Regions from separate parts of the Nonomuraea sp. CA-141351 genome, predicted to be linked through region 2. Evidence: riboswitches for the same ligand, from Rfam matches in the RefSeq annotation. Region 2 holds a riboswitch; the other holds the start of a gene.
The links. Region 2 has a riboswitch for glycine ahead of gcvP (aminomethyl-transferring glycine dehydrogenase). Riboswitches for the same ligand answer to the same signal wherever they lie in the genome.
Positions count from the first base shown of each region.

Region 1: it holds a riboswitch for glycine, as region 2 does, so the genes downstream of both, gcvT (glycine cleavage system aminomethyltransferase GcvT) here and gcvP (aminomethyl-transferring glycine dehydrogenase) in region 2, are expected to answer to the same signal.

Region 1 covers NZ_CP191982.1:2,191,532-2,199,070, forward strand. The annotation lists gene ACQPWU_RS10840 (DUF3618 domain-containing protein) at 1-72, opposite strand, end outside; gene bcp (thioredoxin-dependent thiol peroxidase) at 224-697, shown strand; tRNA gene ACQPWU_RS10850 (tRNA-Leu) at 818-900, shown strand; gene ACQPWU_RS10855 (HNH endonuclease signature motif containing protein) at 904-1,635, opposite strand; gene ACQPWU_RS10860 (hypothetical protein) at 1,586-1,903, opposite strand; gene ACQPWU_RS10865 (L-serine ammonia-lyase) at 1,994-3,370, opposite strand; gene gcvH (glycine cleavage system protein GcvH) at 3,425-3,814, opposite strand; gene gcvT (glycine cleavage system aminomethyltransferase GcvT) at 3,811-4,896, opposite strand; glycine riboswitch at 5,029-5,126, opposite strand; gene ACQPWU_RS10880 (gamma-glutamyl-gamma-aminobutyrate hydrolase family protein) at 5,314-6,006, opposite strand; gene ACQPWU_RS10885 (3-oxoacyl-ACP reductase) at 6,021-6,785, opposite strand; gene ACQPWU_RS10890 (aldehyde dehydrogenase family protein) at 6,791-7,539, opposite strand, start outside.
Region 2 covers NZ_CP191982.1:5,570,223-5,577,761, forward strand. The annotation lists gene ACQPWU_RS26245 (sugar phosphate nucleotidyltransferase) at 1-1,687, shown strand, start outside; gene ACQPWU_RS26250 (FHA domain-containing protein) at 1,982-2,494, shown strand; gene ftsR (transcriptional regulator FtsR) at 2,562-3,215, shown strand; gene ACQPWU_RS26260 (bifunctional nuclease family protein) at 3,349-3,819, shown strand; gene ACQPWU_RS26265 (MerR family transcriptional regulator) at 3,967-4,587, shown strand; glycine riboswitch at 4,713-4,811, shown strand; glycine riboswitch at 4,812-4,924, shown strand; gene gcvP (aminomethyl-transferring glycine dehydrogenase) at 4,980-7,539, shown strand, end outside.

The sequences.
Region 1 (7,539 bases), 3.4 Mb from region 2:
AACCGTCTGCGCCAACTCCGCTCGCGTCCGCGCGATCCGCCGCTCCAGCTCGTCGGGATCGGTGTCAGCCATGTCTCTCCTCTCGACCGTAGGCGTGGCCGCGCCCGCTCCGCGTGCCGTGCGAGCTCCGCCCGTTGTGGTCGTGATCAGTCTGTCAGGTCGGCACGCCGTACGGCACGGCGGCCAGGCCGGTAAGTTGGCGGGAAGAACTCAGGAGGGCACATTGACCGAAACCAAGCTCGCGCCCGGCGACGCCGCGCCCGAGTTCACGCTACCCGCCGCCGACGGCACCCCCGTCTCCCTTGACGCTTACCGCGGCAAGCGGGTGATCCTCTATTTCTACCCCGCCGCGATGACGCCCGGCTGCACCAAGCAGGCCTGCGACTTCCGCGACAGCCTCGACCAGTTGACCGCCGAAGGTTTCGTCGTCCTCGGCGTGTCGAAGGACAAGCCGGCGAAGCTGGTCAAGTTCGCCGAGCGCGACGCCCTGACCTTCCCGCTGCTGTCCGACCCCGACCTGGGCGTCCACCAGGCGTACGGGGCGTACGGCACGAAGAAGCTCTACGGCAAGGAGGTCGTGGGGGTCATCCGCTCGACGTTCGTCATCGACGCGGACGGGAAGGTGGAGCAGGCGCTCTACAACGTGAAGGCCACGGGCCATGTGGCGGCGTTGAAGAAGAGGCTCGGCCTGAGCTGACCTCCAACCGCGGGCCCTACATCAAGGGCCCGCGCCCGTCTTCGCAGGCTCAGCTAACACTCGCGCCTCACGCCCATTCGGAGCGCTAAACTATGTGCGGCCCGCTTCCGCGGGAGCTGCGCGGGCGTGGCGAAATGGCATACGCGGCAGGTTTAGGTCCTGTTGGTGGAGACACCGTGGGGGTTCGAGTCCCCCCGCCCGCACACTTATGCACTGGATCGGCCTCTGTTTCGCCCGGCAAAAGTCGCCGTTTGCGAGTGGCAGTTCGGGCACAGCAGTCTCAGGTTCTCTCGCCGATTGTCGAGTGGATTGCCGTTGATGTGGTCCACCTCCAGTGTCAGTGGTTTCCCTTGCCACGTGCCTCCGGTTCCGCACTTGACGCAACGCGCCGGTACGCCGATCTCGTCCAGAGCTCGTCGCAGCACCGCGCCTGGAGTGCGGCTCGCCCTAAGAGGGCGCTGCACGAGAACGGCGGTGGGGTCTCTGCGGGGCTTGCTCATTACCGAACTGGTGATCTCGCGTTCGAAGTGTGCCGTGTCGATGGCATAGCGCGCGATGCTCCGGAGGAGACGCCGCCGATTCGTTTCGCTGACGGGCAGGCCGAGACGGCGCATCATCGACGCCACCGATCGGGATTCTTTCGCCGCGGATCTGACCTCGTTCTCGTCCAGGCGGAGACGCCGGAAGCCGGTGGGCTCGGCGATGTCGAAAGACCGGAGCTGACGGCGGACCTCTTCCCGTGACCTCCCGCTCTCGGCCACGCCAAGACGCCGCAGAATTTCCCGCATGCTCTTCGCGCCCTTGGCCGCCTCTTCAAGGGCGCCGCGCTCGAACTGCTCGGGCAGCGCGCCCCATCGACGCCCGGGAGCGTGGGAGAAGTGCGATATGTCAATGCCAAGAGCTTGGATCCGGCGGTCTGATATGCGAATGTGCCCCACCGCTACGGGTGATATTGAGGTGGTCGAGAACTTCGTAGACGCTCGTCGATGCCGCCGCTGCCGCGGACAGGATCTCGAGGGAATATTTACTTCGCGATGTGCGACGGAAATGGCTGGTGTCGATGCCGAGTGCGGCTATTTTCCGGCCCAGGCTCGCCCGCCGGCCACCGGAGTTTCTCAGGCCCAGCAAGGACAGGACCTCGGTCATCGACCGAGCCTGACGCACGAATCGGGCCAGTTCTTCGGGGCTGGGATCGATATTCGGCATGGACGTAGCCTACGGCCGGGGACCGACACTTTCGGGAAATCGGTCCTGCCCGTTCTCGCTAATCGGCTATTTCCCGAAATGGCCGATTATTCAGCACTCGATCACGTTCACGGCGAGTCCGCCCCGCGACGTCTCCTTGTACTTGTCCAGCATGTCCCGGCCCGTGTCCCGCATGGTCTTGATGGCCTTGTCGAGGGCCACGAAGTGGCGGCCGTCGCCGCGCAGGGCGATCCGGGCGGCCGTGATGGCCTTGTTGGAGGCCACCGCGTTCCGCTCGATGCACGGGATCTGGACCAGCCCGCCGATCGGGTCGCAGGTCAGGCCCAGGTTGTGCTCGATGCCGATCTCGGCCGCGTTCTCCACCTGCTCGGGCGTGCCGCCGAGGACCTCGGTAAGGGCGGCCGAGGCCATCGAGCAGGCCGAGCCGACCTCTCCCTGGCAGCCCACCTCGGCGCCCGAGATCGAGGCGTTCTCCTTGAACAGCACGCCGATGGCGCCCGCCGTCAGCAGGAAGCGCACCACGCCCTCCTCGTCCGCGTGGGGGATGAAGCGGGTGTAGTACGTCAGGACCGCCGGGATGATGCCGGCTGCGCCGTTGGTGGGGGCGGTGACGATGCGGCCGCCCGCGGCGTTCTCCTCGTTGACCGCCAGCGCGAACAGCGTCACCCAGTCGATGGCCTGCAGCGGGTCCTTCTCGGCCGACTCGGACTGCAGGCGGCGGTGGAGCTGGTTGGCACGGCGCTTGACCTTGAGGCCGCCGGGCAGGACGCCCTCCTTGGTGATGCCGCGACGCACGCACTCGGACATGACCTCCCAGAGCCGCAGCAGGCCCGAGCGGATCTCCTCTTCGGTGCGGCCGAACGCCTTCTCGTTCTCGAGCATGAGCGCCGAGATGGACAGGCCCGTGTTGGAGCAGTGCTTGAGCAGCTCTTCCCCGGTGGTGAAGGGGTAGGGCAGGACGGTGTCGTCCGGCTTGATGCGGTCGGCGCCGGTGGCCTTCTCGTCCACGACGAAGCCGCCGCCGACCGAGAAGTAGACCTTCTCCCTCAGCTTCTCGCCATCGGCCGTGTACGCGGTGAAGCGCATGCCGTTCGGGTGCTCGGGCAGCGAGATCTTGCGTTCGAAGACGAGGTGCTCGCCCACGACGAAGGGGATCTCGTGCGTCCCGTACAGCTTGACCGTGCCCGACTCGCGCATCCCGGCCAGCCGGGCGTCGATGGAGTCGACGTCCACCAGCTCGGGCTTCTCGCCGGAGAGGCCGAGCAGGACCGCCTTGTCGCTGCCGTGGCCCTTGCCGGTCAGGCCGAGCGAGCCGTACAGGATGGCCTCGACGCGCGTGACCTGCGAGAGCAGGCCGTCGTCGTGCAGCCCGCGGGCGAACTTGTGCGCGGCCGCCATCGGGCCTCCCGTGTGGGAGCTCGACGGGCCGATGCCGATCTTGAAGAGGTCGAAGACGCTGATCGCCATTGATGTGCGCCCTTCATGCAGGGCCGGGGCCCGCGAGGGGCCCCGGCTGGTGGATCAGGATTCGCCCGAGGTGAGCGCCGTGTACTCCTCGGCGGAGAGCACGTCTTCGGGCTCGCCTTCGACGCGCACCCTGAACATCCAGCCCTCGCCGTACGGGTCGCTGTTGACCAGGCTCGGGTCGTCCACGACGACCTGGTTCACCTCGACGATCTCACCGCCGACGGGGGTGTAGATCTCGTTCACCGACTTGGTGGACTCCACCTCGCCCACGGAGTCGCCCGCCTCGACGGTCGAGCCGACCTCGGGGAGCTGCACGTAGACGACGTCACCAAGTGAGTCGGCGGCGAAGGCCGTGACGCCGACGGTCACGGTGATGCCGTCGTCGAGGCCCGCCACCCACTCGTGCTCCTTGGTGTAGCTCAGGTCGTCAGGGATGTTGCTCACTTGTTCCTCCTGTAGAAGGGCAGCTCTACCAGGTCCATAGGTTCTTGGCTGCCCCGGATGTCCACGGCCAGGCCTGATTCGACGCCGGCGTCCACGTAGGCCATCGCGATGGGCCTTCCCAGGGTCTGGGAGGGCGCACCGCTCGTGACCTCGCCGACTACGGCGCCGTCCTTGGTGACCGGGTAGCCGTGGCGCGGCACCCGGCGTCCCCGCGCGACCAGGCCGACGAGACGGCGCCGCGGCGTGTCGTCCTTGACCGCCTCGAGCGCCGACCTGCCGACGAAGTCGCCCGGCTTGTCGAATTTCACCACCCTGCCCAGCCCCGCGTCGAATGGGGTCAGTTCGACGCCGAGTTCGTTCCCGTACAGCGGCATGCCTGCCTCGAGCCGGAGGGTGTCGCGGCTGGACAGGCCGGCGGGCTTGAGCCCGTACGGCTTGCCCGCCGCCATGAGCGCGTGCCAGAGCGGCACCGCGTCCTGATTGGCGACGAACAGCTCGAACCCGTCCTCGCCGGTGTAGCCGGTGCGGGCGATGAGTGCCTGCCGCCCGTCGACCAGCCCGGGCAGGCCCGCGTAGTACTTGAGCCCGGCGAGGTCGGCGTCGGTGAGCGTGGCGAGGATCTCCTGGGATCGGGGTCCCTGCACGGCGATGAGTGCGTACTGGTCCGAGCGGTCCTCGACCACCACGTCGTACGCCTTCGCACGCTCTTTCAGCTCATTCCCGACTTTTTCGTAGTTCGAGGCGTTTGCTACGACCATGAACTCCGCGTCGCCGAGCCGGTAGACGATGAGGTCGTCGAGCACCCCGCCGCGCTCATTGACGATCATGGTGTACCTGGCCCGACCGGGCACCAGCGCCGACAGGTGGCCGACCAGCGCGTAGTCGAGGGCCTCACCGGCCTGCGGCCCGGTCAGGAAGATCTCCCCCATGTGCGAGAGGTCGAACAGCCCGGCCGACTGGCGAACGGCGTTGTGCTCCGCGGACTCGCTCCCGTACCGGAGCGGCATGAGCCACCCCGCGAAGTCGGTGAGCGTGGCGCCGAGGCTCTCGTGAACGTCTCGTAGCGGTGTGGGTCGGGACATTTGTCGCACCTCTGGACAGGATCGGATGCCAGCATCCTCCCCCTCTGTCATCGATGCCTGAGAGCTTCGCCCGAGTTTTGCCGGACTTTCACCTTCGGCGAGGCCCCACAGGCCTGCTTTCCAGAGGTCACCATTGGCCGTGCGGTCCTTTGCCTTGAGAGGTTTGCGGGGAGGGCTTGCTCCTTCAGGGACCCTGACCGGCTGTCAGGGCGCTCTCCCGCACGGTTATGCCGGTGATGTCCGCAAGCCTAGTGGTGTGATGGCGGTGTTGTCGCGTTCTGGCCCCTCATGAACCGCTCCGGGGGTCGTGACGTCGAAAGGGTATGAATCGGCGAACAGCGGCTTTCGGCTTGGTTGCCTCCCTGGCCCTCGCGAGCTGTGGCACCTCGCACGTCGCTCGCGGCGGCCGCCCGGCCGTCAGCAGGCGGCGATGAGGGCCTCGAAGAGCGCGCAGTCCTCGGCGGCCTCCGGGTGCCACTGCACGGCCACGGCGAAGGGGGCCGAGTCCAGCTCGACCGCCTCGATCGTGCCGTCGCCGGCGGTGGCGGTGACGGTGAGGCCGGGCGCGAGGCGGTCGATGGCCTGGTGGTGATAGTGGGGGACCGTCACGGGGTCGGTGCCCAGCGCCTTGGCCACGCGGGTGCCGGGGACGGCGGTGACGGGCAGCGGGCCGAAGCGGCCGGGCGCGGGGGAGTGGCCCGCGTGCCCGACCACGTCGGGGAGGTGCTGGTGGAGGCTGCCCCCGAGGGCGACGTTGAGCACCTGGAGCCCGCGGCAGATGCCCAGGTACGGCAGGCCCGCGTCGAGGGCCGCAGTGAGAAGGGCAAACTCCGCCTCATCGCGAAATTTGCGGATATAGCCGGTTTGTGCCCTAGGCGACTCGCCGTACCTCGCCGGGTCGATGTCCCCGCCACCGGCCAGGATGAGCCCGTCCAGGCGGCCCACGATCCGCGCGGGCTCGCCGGCCGGCGGCAGCACGACCGGCTGCCCGCCGGCGCGTACGACCTGCTCCACGTACATGTACGGCAGAAGCGCCACGGTCATGTCCTCCCAGACCGTGAACTTCGCCGGCTCGACGTACGACGTGATGCCGATGACGGGACGCTGCACGATGACCCCCAGAGCTAGAGCGGCGTGACGTAGGCGCCGGAGATGCCCCCGTCGACCAGGAACTCGCTGCCCGTGATGAACGACGCGTCGTCGCTGGCCAGGAACGCCACCGCCGCCGCGATCTCCGACGCCTCGGCGAAGCGCCCCACGGGAATGTGCACCAGCCGCCGCTGCGCCCGCTCCGGGTCCTTGGCGAACAGCTCCTGCAGCAGCGGCGTGTTCACCGGCCCCGGGCACAGCGCGTTGACCCTGATGCCCTCCCTGGCGAACTGCACGCCCAGCTCGCGCGTCATCGCCAGCACCCCGCCCTTGGACGCCGTGTACGAGATCTGCGAGGTCGCCGAGCCCATGACGGCCACGAACGACGCGGTGTTGATGATCGAGCCCTTGCCCTGGCGCCGCATGTACGGGATGACGTGCTTGCAGCAGAGGTAGACGCTGGTCAGGTTCACCTCCTGGACCCGGCGCCAGGCGTCGAGGCCGGTCTCCAGGATGGAGTCGTCGTCGGGGGGCGAGATGCCCGCGTTGTTGAAGGCGATGTCCACGCTGCCGTAGGTGTCGAAGGCGGTCCGGAACATCCCGACGACGTCGTCCTCGCTGGTCACGTCGGCCTTGACGAAGAGGCCGCCGACCTCGTTCGCCGCCTTGACGCCCGCCTCCTCGTCGATGTCCACGCAGACGACCTTGGCGCCCTCCTCGGCGAACCTGCGCGCGGTGGCAAGCCCGATGCCGCTGCCCGCGCCGGTGATGACGGCCACCCTGTCCTGCAACCGCTGCACTTGATTCACTCCCATGAGATGAAGACGTTCTTGGTCTCGGTGAAGGCCGCCAGGGCGTCCGGGCCGAGCTCCCTGCCGAGTCCGGACTGCTTGAAGCCGCCGAACGGGGTCCAGTAGCGGACCGACGAGTGCGAGTTGACCGACAGGTTGCCCGCCTCGACCGCCCTGGCCACGCGTAGCGCCCGCCCGACGTCGCGGGTCCAGATGGAGCCGCTCAGGCCATAGGGGGTGTCGTTCGCGATCCGTACGGCCTCGGCCTCGTCCTCGAAGCGCACCACGGACACGACGGGCCCGAAGATCTCCTCGGTGAACGCCGGGTCCGTCACGCCGGGCGTCAGCACGGTCGGCGGGAACCAGTAGCCCTTGCCGTCGGGGCAGGACCCCTGCAGGTAGGGGGTGCCCTGGACGAAGCCGCGCACGCGGTCGAGGTGCTCGGCGCTGATCAGCGGGCCCATCTCGGTGCTCTCGTCGAGCGGGTCGCCGACCTTGACGCCCCGTACGGCCGTCGCGAGGCGCTCCATGAACTCGTCGTACACCGCGGCCTGGACGAGCAGCCGGGACCGGGCGCAGCAGTCCTGGCCGGAGTTGTCGAAGACAGCATAGGGGGCGGTTTTCGCCGCCTTTTCGAGATCCGCGTCTGCGAAGACGATATTCGCGGACTTGCCGCCCAGCTCCAGCGTGACCCGCTTGACATGCTGCGCCGCCTTGGCGGCTATCTCCTTGCCCACCTCGGTCGAGCCGGTGAACACGATCT
Region 2 (7,539 bases):
CGCCAAGGTCGAGGCGGGCGCCGAGCTGCGCGAGTACACCGTGCTCGGCAACAACGTCGTCGTCCGCGAGGGCGCCTTCCTGCACCGCGCGGTCGTCCACGACAACGTCTACCTCGGCCCCGGCGCCCACCTGCGCGGCTGCGTCATCGGCAAGAGCACCGACATCATGGCCGGCGCCCGCATCGAGGAGAACGCCGTCATCGGCGACGAGTGCGTCATCGAGCCCGAGGCGTACGTCTCCAGCGGCGTCAAGGTCTACCCGTTCAAGACCATCGAGGCCGGCGCCGTCGTCAACACCAGCGTCATCTGGGAGTCGCGCGGCCAGCGCAACCTGTTCGGCCCCAGGGGCGTCAGCGGCCTGGTCAACGTCGAGATCACCGCCGAGCTCTGCGTCCGCCTGGCCAGCGCGTACGCCACCACGCTCAAGAAGGGCGAGTACGTCGTCACCTCCCGCGACTGCTCCCTGGCCGCCAGGGCGCTCAAGCGGGCCGTCATCGGCGCGCTCACCGCGGGCGCGATCAACGTACTGGACCTCGAGGCCGCCCCGCTGCCCGTCGCCCGCTTCCACGCGGCACGGGAGTCGGCCGCGGGCGGCATCGCGCTGCGCACCACGCCGGGCGACCCGCAGAGCGTGGACATCGTGATCATGGATGGCCGCGGTGCCGACCTGCCCCCGGCCGCCCAGCGCAAGCTGGAGCGGGTCGTCTCCCGCCAGGAGTACCGCCGGGCCTTCCCCGGCGAGATCGCCTCGCTGACCTACCCGGCCAGGACCGTCGAGGACTACACCAACGAGCTGCTGCGCCACGTCGACGTGGACGACGTCAGGGACATGAAGGTCGTCGTGGACTGCGCGGGCGGGACCTCCTCGCTGGTGCTGCCCAAGCTGCTCGGCCGGGTCGGCGTCGACGTGCTCACCGTCAACGCCCGCCTCGACGACGTCTCGCCCACCGAGACGCTCGCCGAGCGCCGCCGCGACCTGCAGCGCCTGTCGGAGCTGGTCAGCTCGTCGCGGGCGGCGTTCGGCGTCCGGTTCGACCCGGTCGGCGAGCGCATCGCCCTGGTGGACGAACTGGGCCACCTCATCAACGAGGAACGCGCCCTGCTCGTCGTGCTCGACCTCGTCGCCGCCGAGCGCAGGGGCGGTCAGGTGGCGCTGCCGGTCACCACGACCAGGGTCGCCGAGCAGGTCTGCCGCTTCCACGGCGTTCAGGTGCAGTGGACCTCCACCGCGCTCGACGCCCTCACCTCGGCCGCCGCCGGCCCCGACATGATCTTCGCCGCCGACGGGCGCGGCGGCTTCGTCGTGCCGGAGTTCAGCCCGGCCATCGACGGGCTGGCCGCGTTCATGCGCATGCTCGGCCTGGTGGCCCGCACCCGCCTTTCGCTCAGCCAGATCGACGCCAGGATCCCCGAGGTGAAGATGCTCAAGCGCACGGTGCCCACGCCGTGGGCGGCCAAGGGCGCCGTCATGCGCTCGGTCATCGAGACGGCCGAGGCGGAGCAGGATGGCCACCGCATCGACACCACCGACGGCGTGCGCGTGGCCCGCGACGACGGGAGCTGGGTGCTGGTGCTGCCCGCCGCCAGCGAGCCCGTCACCGACCTGTGGGCCGAGGCGAACGACATGGACAGCGCGCAGGCGTTGCTCGAGCGGTGGGCTCGTATCGTCGAGCAGGCCGCCGGTTGATCAACTCTCACAGAGAGTGATGGAACGGTCTCTGGCGATGAATCTGGTGAAGAACGCTACTCACAGTGTGCGCGTTCAGTGCCGCAAGATCGTAATGTAGAAACGCGCGGCGGCATGGACCACGGGGCGGGGCGACGGTAACTTTGTCTGCGTCCAAACCATAGTCCAGTGCCCCGCCTTGACCTTTGCCGCTGATCAGCGTATGTTGCGGCATTCGCAAACTTGAAAAAGCGAAGCGAGGCGCGCCCTAGAGCACCGTCGCCGCGTCTTCGCGGTAGGAGGCCGAGCCGATCGATGCCGAGCGTCTACTGCACGCAGTGCGGGCACGCCAACCCCGAGGATGCCCGTTTCTGTTCCCGTTGTGGGTCACCGCTGACCAGGCCCGAGGTCTCCGGGGACACCACATCGACGATCTCCATCGCGGGAATCGAGGCGTACGAGGCTGAGACAGGCGACATGCTCCTGGCCGAGCGGGCCCTCGTCGAGCAGCTGCCGCCCGGTTCGGCGTTGCTCACGGTGACCAGAGGCCCCAACCAGGGCAGTCGCTTCCGGCTCGACAAGGAGCTCACCACGACCGGGCGCCATCCGGAGAGCGACATCTTCCTCGACGACATCACGGTCTCCCGTCGCCACGTCGAGTTCTACCGGCACCGTGGTGGCCAGTTCTCCGTGCGCGACGTGGGCAGCCTCAACGGCACCTACGTCAACAGGGAGCGCATCGAGGAGGTCCCCCTGCACTCCGGAGACGAGGTGCAGATCGGCAAGTTCCGCCTCGTCTTCCTGATGCGGACCAACGCCGGCGCATGAGCGAGCGGAGCGAGCGACCGGCACGCACAGCCCCATGTGAGCTCATGGGGCCGCCGAGGGAGGCCGCATGAGCGCACAGGCGGCTCGCTCGCACATGAGCATCGGGGAGGTGCTCGCGCTGCTGCGGGGCGAGTTCCCCGACGTGACCATCTCCAAGATCCGGTTCTTGGAGGGTGAGGGGCTGATCGAGCCCGAGCGCAGCCCGTCCGGCTACCGTAAGTTCACCCACCTGCACGTAGAGCAGCTGCGCTTCATCCTGACCGAGCAGCGTGACCACTACCTGCCGCTGCGGGTGATCAAGGACAGGATGGCGGAGAGCTTCGGCCGCCCGCGCGCCGTGCAGGAGAAGCGGGAGGTCCGGCTCAGCCGGGCCGAGCTGCTCGAGGCGGCGGGGATCGACGAGGAGACGCTCACCGAGCTGGAGGACTACGGGCTGCTCGCCCCGGTGGCCAGGCGCTACGACGAGGAGGCGCTCAACGTGGCCCGCAGCGTCGGCGCCCTGGCCCGCTTCGGCCTGCACGCCCGCCATCTGCGCGCGGTCAAGGCGGCGGCCGAGCGCGAGTGCGGCCTGGTCGAGCAGACCGTCGCCCCCATACTCAAACGGCGGGCTCCCGGCGCCATCGGAGAGGCGGACGAGGCCGCCAGGGAGCTTTCCGCACTCCTGCTCGATTTGCACGCATCCCTTGTGCGGTCGGGGATCCGGTCCGTTCTGGGGCGCTGAGACCCAGTCGAGCTGGGAGGTGGAGGCGCGTTCCATGCCCGCCGGGTGTTACGTTGAATTGCAGTAGCCAGTCAGCAGAAGCGACGAGCCAAATAACTGTGCCGGATGACCGGTCAGGAATACGGAGCAGCCCGTGTTGCAGATGGAGGTCGTGGGCGTTCGAGTAGAAATGCCCACAAATCAGCCGATCGTCTTGCTCAAGGAGGCACACGGGGAGCGGTTCCTTCCTATATGGATTGGCATGACCGAGGCGACAGCCATCGCTCTGGCCCAAGCGGAGGAGCCACCTCCGCGGCCGCTCACCCACGACCTCTTCCGAGACGTGCTGAGCGCTCTGGGCGTAGGCCTGCGAGCAGTCAACATCGTCGCCCTGCGCGACGGCATCTTCTTCGCCGACCTGGTGTTCTCCAACGGCGTGGAGGTGAGCGCGCGGCCGTCCGACTCGATCGCGCTCGCCCTGCGCACCGGAGCACGCATCTTCGCCAGCGAGGAGGTCGTCCAGGAGGCCGGGGTCATCATCCCGGATGACCAGGAGGACGAGGTGGAGAAGTTCAGGGAGTTCCTTGACACGATCACACCCGAAGACTTCGGCAGGGCGGGGTAGGTATTTCGGTGCATTTACGCTTCACGACGCGCCGAGCCGGATCGTTGACTGAGCATGGTCACGGTCCTACGGTGCAAGTGAAACCCGTGGTCGCCCTTTACGAACCCCCAGATCAGGCCACGGGATGAGAGAAAGCCGGAGGTCCGCGTGGCGGTCAGCAGCGGCGAGGGAAAGACAGCCGGCCAGGAAGATCCGGTGCGGCGCGAGAGCGCGCGGCAGCGTGCCGGGGAGCAGGGTCTGCTCTTCGACGAGCAGCCGGCGTCGCTGCCAGGCGACATCGGATACCGCGGGCCGACGGCCTGTGCGGCGGCCGGCATCACCTACAGGCAGCTCGACTACTGGGCGCGCACGGGCCTCGTGGAGCCCACGATAAGAGCCGCGCAGGGCTCAGGCTCCCAGCGGCTCTACAGCTTCCGAGACATCCTGGTGCTCAAGGTCGTCAAGCGGCTCCTCGACACCGGGGTGTCGCTGCAGCAGATCCGCACGGCCGTGCAGCATCTGCGTGACCGCGGGGTCGCCGACCTCGCGCAGATCACGCTCATGAGCGACGGCGTCAGCGTCTACGAGTGCACCTCGGCCGACGAGGTGATCGATCTGCTGCAGGGCGGTCAGGGCGTGTTCGGCATCGCGCTGGGCCGGGTCTGGCGTGAGGTCGAGGGATCCCTCGCGGAGCTGCCGGGGGAAAGAGCAGCGGTCGAGGACACCGTCCCGGCCGACCACCCCGCTGACGAACTCGCCCGCCGCCGCCGCGCGCGGCGCATGGGCTGAGCGCGAACCCCGCCGCCCGCGTGGGCCCCCGAACGGGGCCCCCTACGCGCGGGCGGACTAATCACGCCCTGTCGTGGAAATTCGCCCGTAACGGATAGGGTTGTAATCTAGGACAGCAAGGCTGACGACCCCGTGCGGGAGAGTCTCCGGGCCTACGGGTCCCGGGGCGCCGAAGGAGCAACCCTCCCCGGAATCTCTCAGGCATCCCGTACCGCTCGGGCGAGGCAACTCTGGAAAGCAGGCGCACCGGCCAGGCGCGTCTCACCGACGGTGCAAGCCCCGTTTTCGGGGTGAAGCTCTCAGGTCGCGGTCCCGCCGCGCTGACAGAGGGGGAGATCCGGCACTCGCCCGCGCCCTGGCGCCGGTCTCCATAGCCTCGGGAGGCACTTTTCATGACCGACCTGTCAGCCCCGCCGTTCTCATCCAGGCACATCGGCCCGTCGGAGTCCGAGCAGCAGCGCATGCTCGAGACCGTGGGCTTCGAGTCCGTGGCGGATCTGGTGGCCGTGGCCGTTCCCGAGGCCATCAGGGCCAAGGACCGGCTCAATCTGCCCGCCGCCGTCGGGGAGGCCGAGGCCATCGCCGAACTGCGCGCCCTGGCCGGGCGCAACCGCGTGCTCACCTCGATGATCGGCCTGGGCTACTACGACACGATCACGCCCGCCGTCATCCGCCGCAGCCTGCTGGAGAACCCGGGCTGGTACACCGCCTACACCCCGTACCAGCCGGAGATCTCGCAGGGCCGCCTCGAGGCGCTGCTGAACTTCCAGACCGTCGTCTCCGACCTGACGGGCCTGCCCGTCGCGGGCGCCTCCCTCCTCGACGAGGGCACGGCGGCCGCCGAGGCGATGACGCTGGCCCGCCGCGCGGGCAAGTCCAAGAGCGACGTGTTCGTGGTGGACGCCGACGCGCTGCCGCAGACCAAGGCCGTGCTCGCCACCCGGGCCGAGCCCCTCGGCATCGAGCTGGTCGAGCACTCCCTCGAGGGTGAGCTGCCCGAGTGCTTCGGCGTGCTCGTGCAGTACCCGGGCGCGTCGGGCCGGCTGCGCGACTTCCGCGCCGTGGCCGCCGCCGCGCACGAGGCGGGCGCGCTCGTCGTGGCCGCCGCCGACCTGCTGGCCCTGACGATCGTGGCCGCCCCCGGCGAGCTGGGCGCCGACATCGCGATCGGGTCCTCGCAGCGGTTCGGGGTGCCGTTCGGGTTCGGCGGGCCGCACGCCGCGTACATGTCCGTACGCGAGGGCCTGCAGCGCCAGCTCCCCGGGCGGCTCGTCGGTGTGTCGGTGGACGCCGACGGCGACCCCGCCTACCGGCTGGCCCTGCAGACCCGCGAGCAGCACATCCGCCGCGAGAAGGCCACCAGCAACATCTGCACCGCGCAGGTCCTGCTCGCCGTCATCGCCAGCATGTACGCCGTCTACCACGGCCCCGAGGGGCTGCGCGGGATCGCCCACCGGGTGCACCGGCACGCCGTGGCCCTTGCGGGAGGGCTGCGCCAGGCGGGGCTGGAGGTCGTGCACCCCGAGTTCTTCGACACCGTGCTCGTACGCGTTCCCGGCCGGGCCGCCGCCGTGGTCGCCGCCGCCGCCGAGCGGGGCGTCAACCTCTGGCAGGCCAACGACGACCACGTGTCCATCTCCTGCGACGAGAAGACCGGGGCCGCCGAGGTGGCCAAGGTGTGGGCCGCGTTCGGGATCGAGCGCACCGACGTGGACCTGGACGCCGACGCGTTGCCCGCCTCGCTGCCGCGCGAGTCGGCGTACCTGACCCACCCGGTCTTCCACAGCCACCGCTCCGAGACCGCGATGCTGCGTTACCTGCGCAAGCTTCAGGACAAGGACATCGCCCTCGACCGCTCGATGATCCCGCTCGGCTCCTGCACGATGAAGCTGAACGCGACCACCGAGATGGAGCCGATCACCTGGCCGGAGTTCGCCGCGATCCACCCGTACGCGCCCGACGAGCAGGCTGAGGGCTACCGGGAACTGATCGGCACGCTGGAGGACTGGCTGGCCGAGGTGACCGGCTACGACCGCGTCTCCATCCAGCCGAACGCCGGCTCGCAAGGGGAGTTCGCCGGGCTGCTGGCCATCCGCGCCTACCACCGCGCCAACGGCCAGGACGGGCGCGACGTCTGCCTCATCCCGTCCTCGGCGCACGGCACCAACGCGGCCAGCGCCATCATGGCGGGCATGCGGGTCGTGGTCGTGGCCTGCGACTCCGACGGCAACGTCGACCTGGCCGACCTCGACGCCAAGATCGACAAGCACCGTGACCAGCTCGCCGCGATCATGGTGACGTACCCCTCGACGCACGGAGTGTACGAGGAGACGATCACCGAGGTGTGCGCCAAGGTGCACGACGCCGGCGGCCAGGTCTACGTGGACGGGGCCAACCTCAACGCGCTCGTCGGGTTGGCCAAGCCGGGCGAGTTCGGGGCCGACGTGTCCCACCTCAACCTGCACAAGACGTTCTGCATCCCGCACGGGGGCGGCGGTCCCGGCGTCGGCCCCGTCGCGGTACGCGGCCACCTGGCTGCCTACCTGCCCGGCCACCCGCTGCACAACGGCACGCCGGTGGGGCCCGTCTCGGCGGCGCCGTACGGGTCGGCGGGGATCCTGCCGATCTCGTGGGCGTACATCAGGATGATGGGCTCGGAGGGGCTCACGGCGGCCACCGAGCAGGCCATCCTGTCGGCGAACTACCTGGCCAGGAGGCTCGCCCCGCACTACCCCGTGCTCTACACGGGGCGCGGCGGGCTGGTGGCCCACGAGTGCATCGTCGACCTGCGGCAGATCACCAAGGAGACCGGGGTCACCGTGGACGACGTGGCCAAGCGCCTCATCGACTACGGCTTCCACGCGCCCACCATGTCCTTCCCCGTCGCCGGGACGCTGATGATCGAGCCGACGGAGAGCGAGGACCTCGGGGAGCTCGACCGGTTCGTGGACG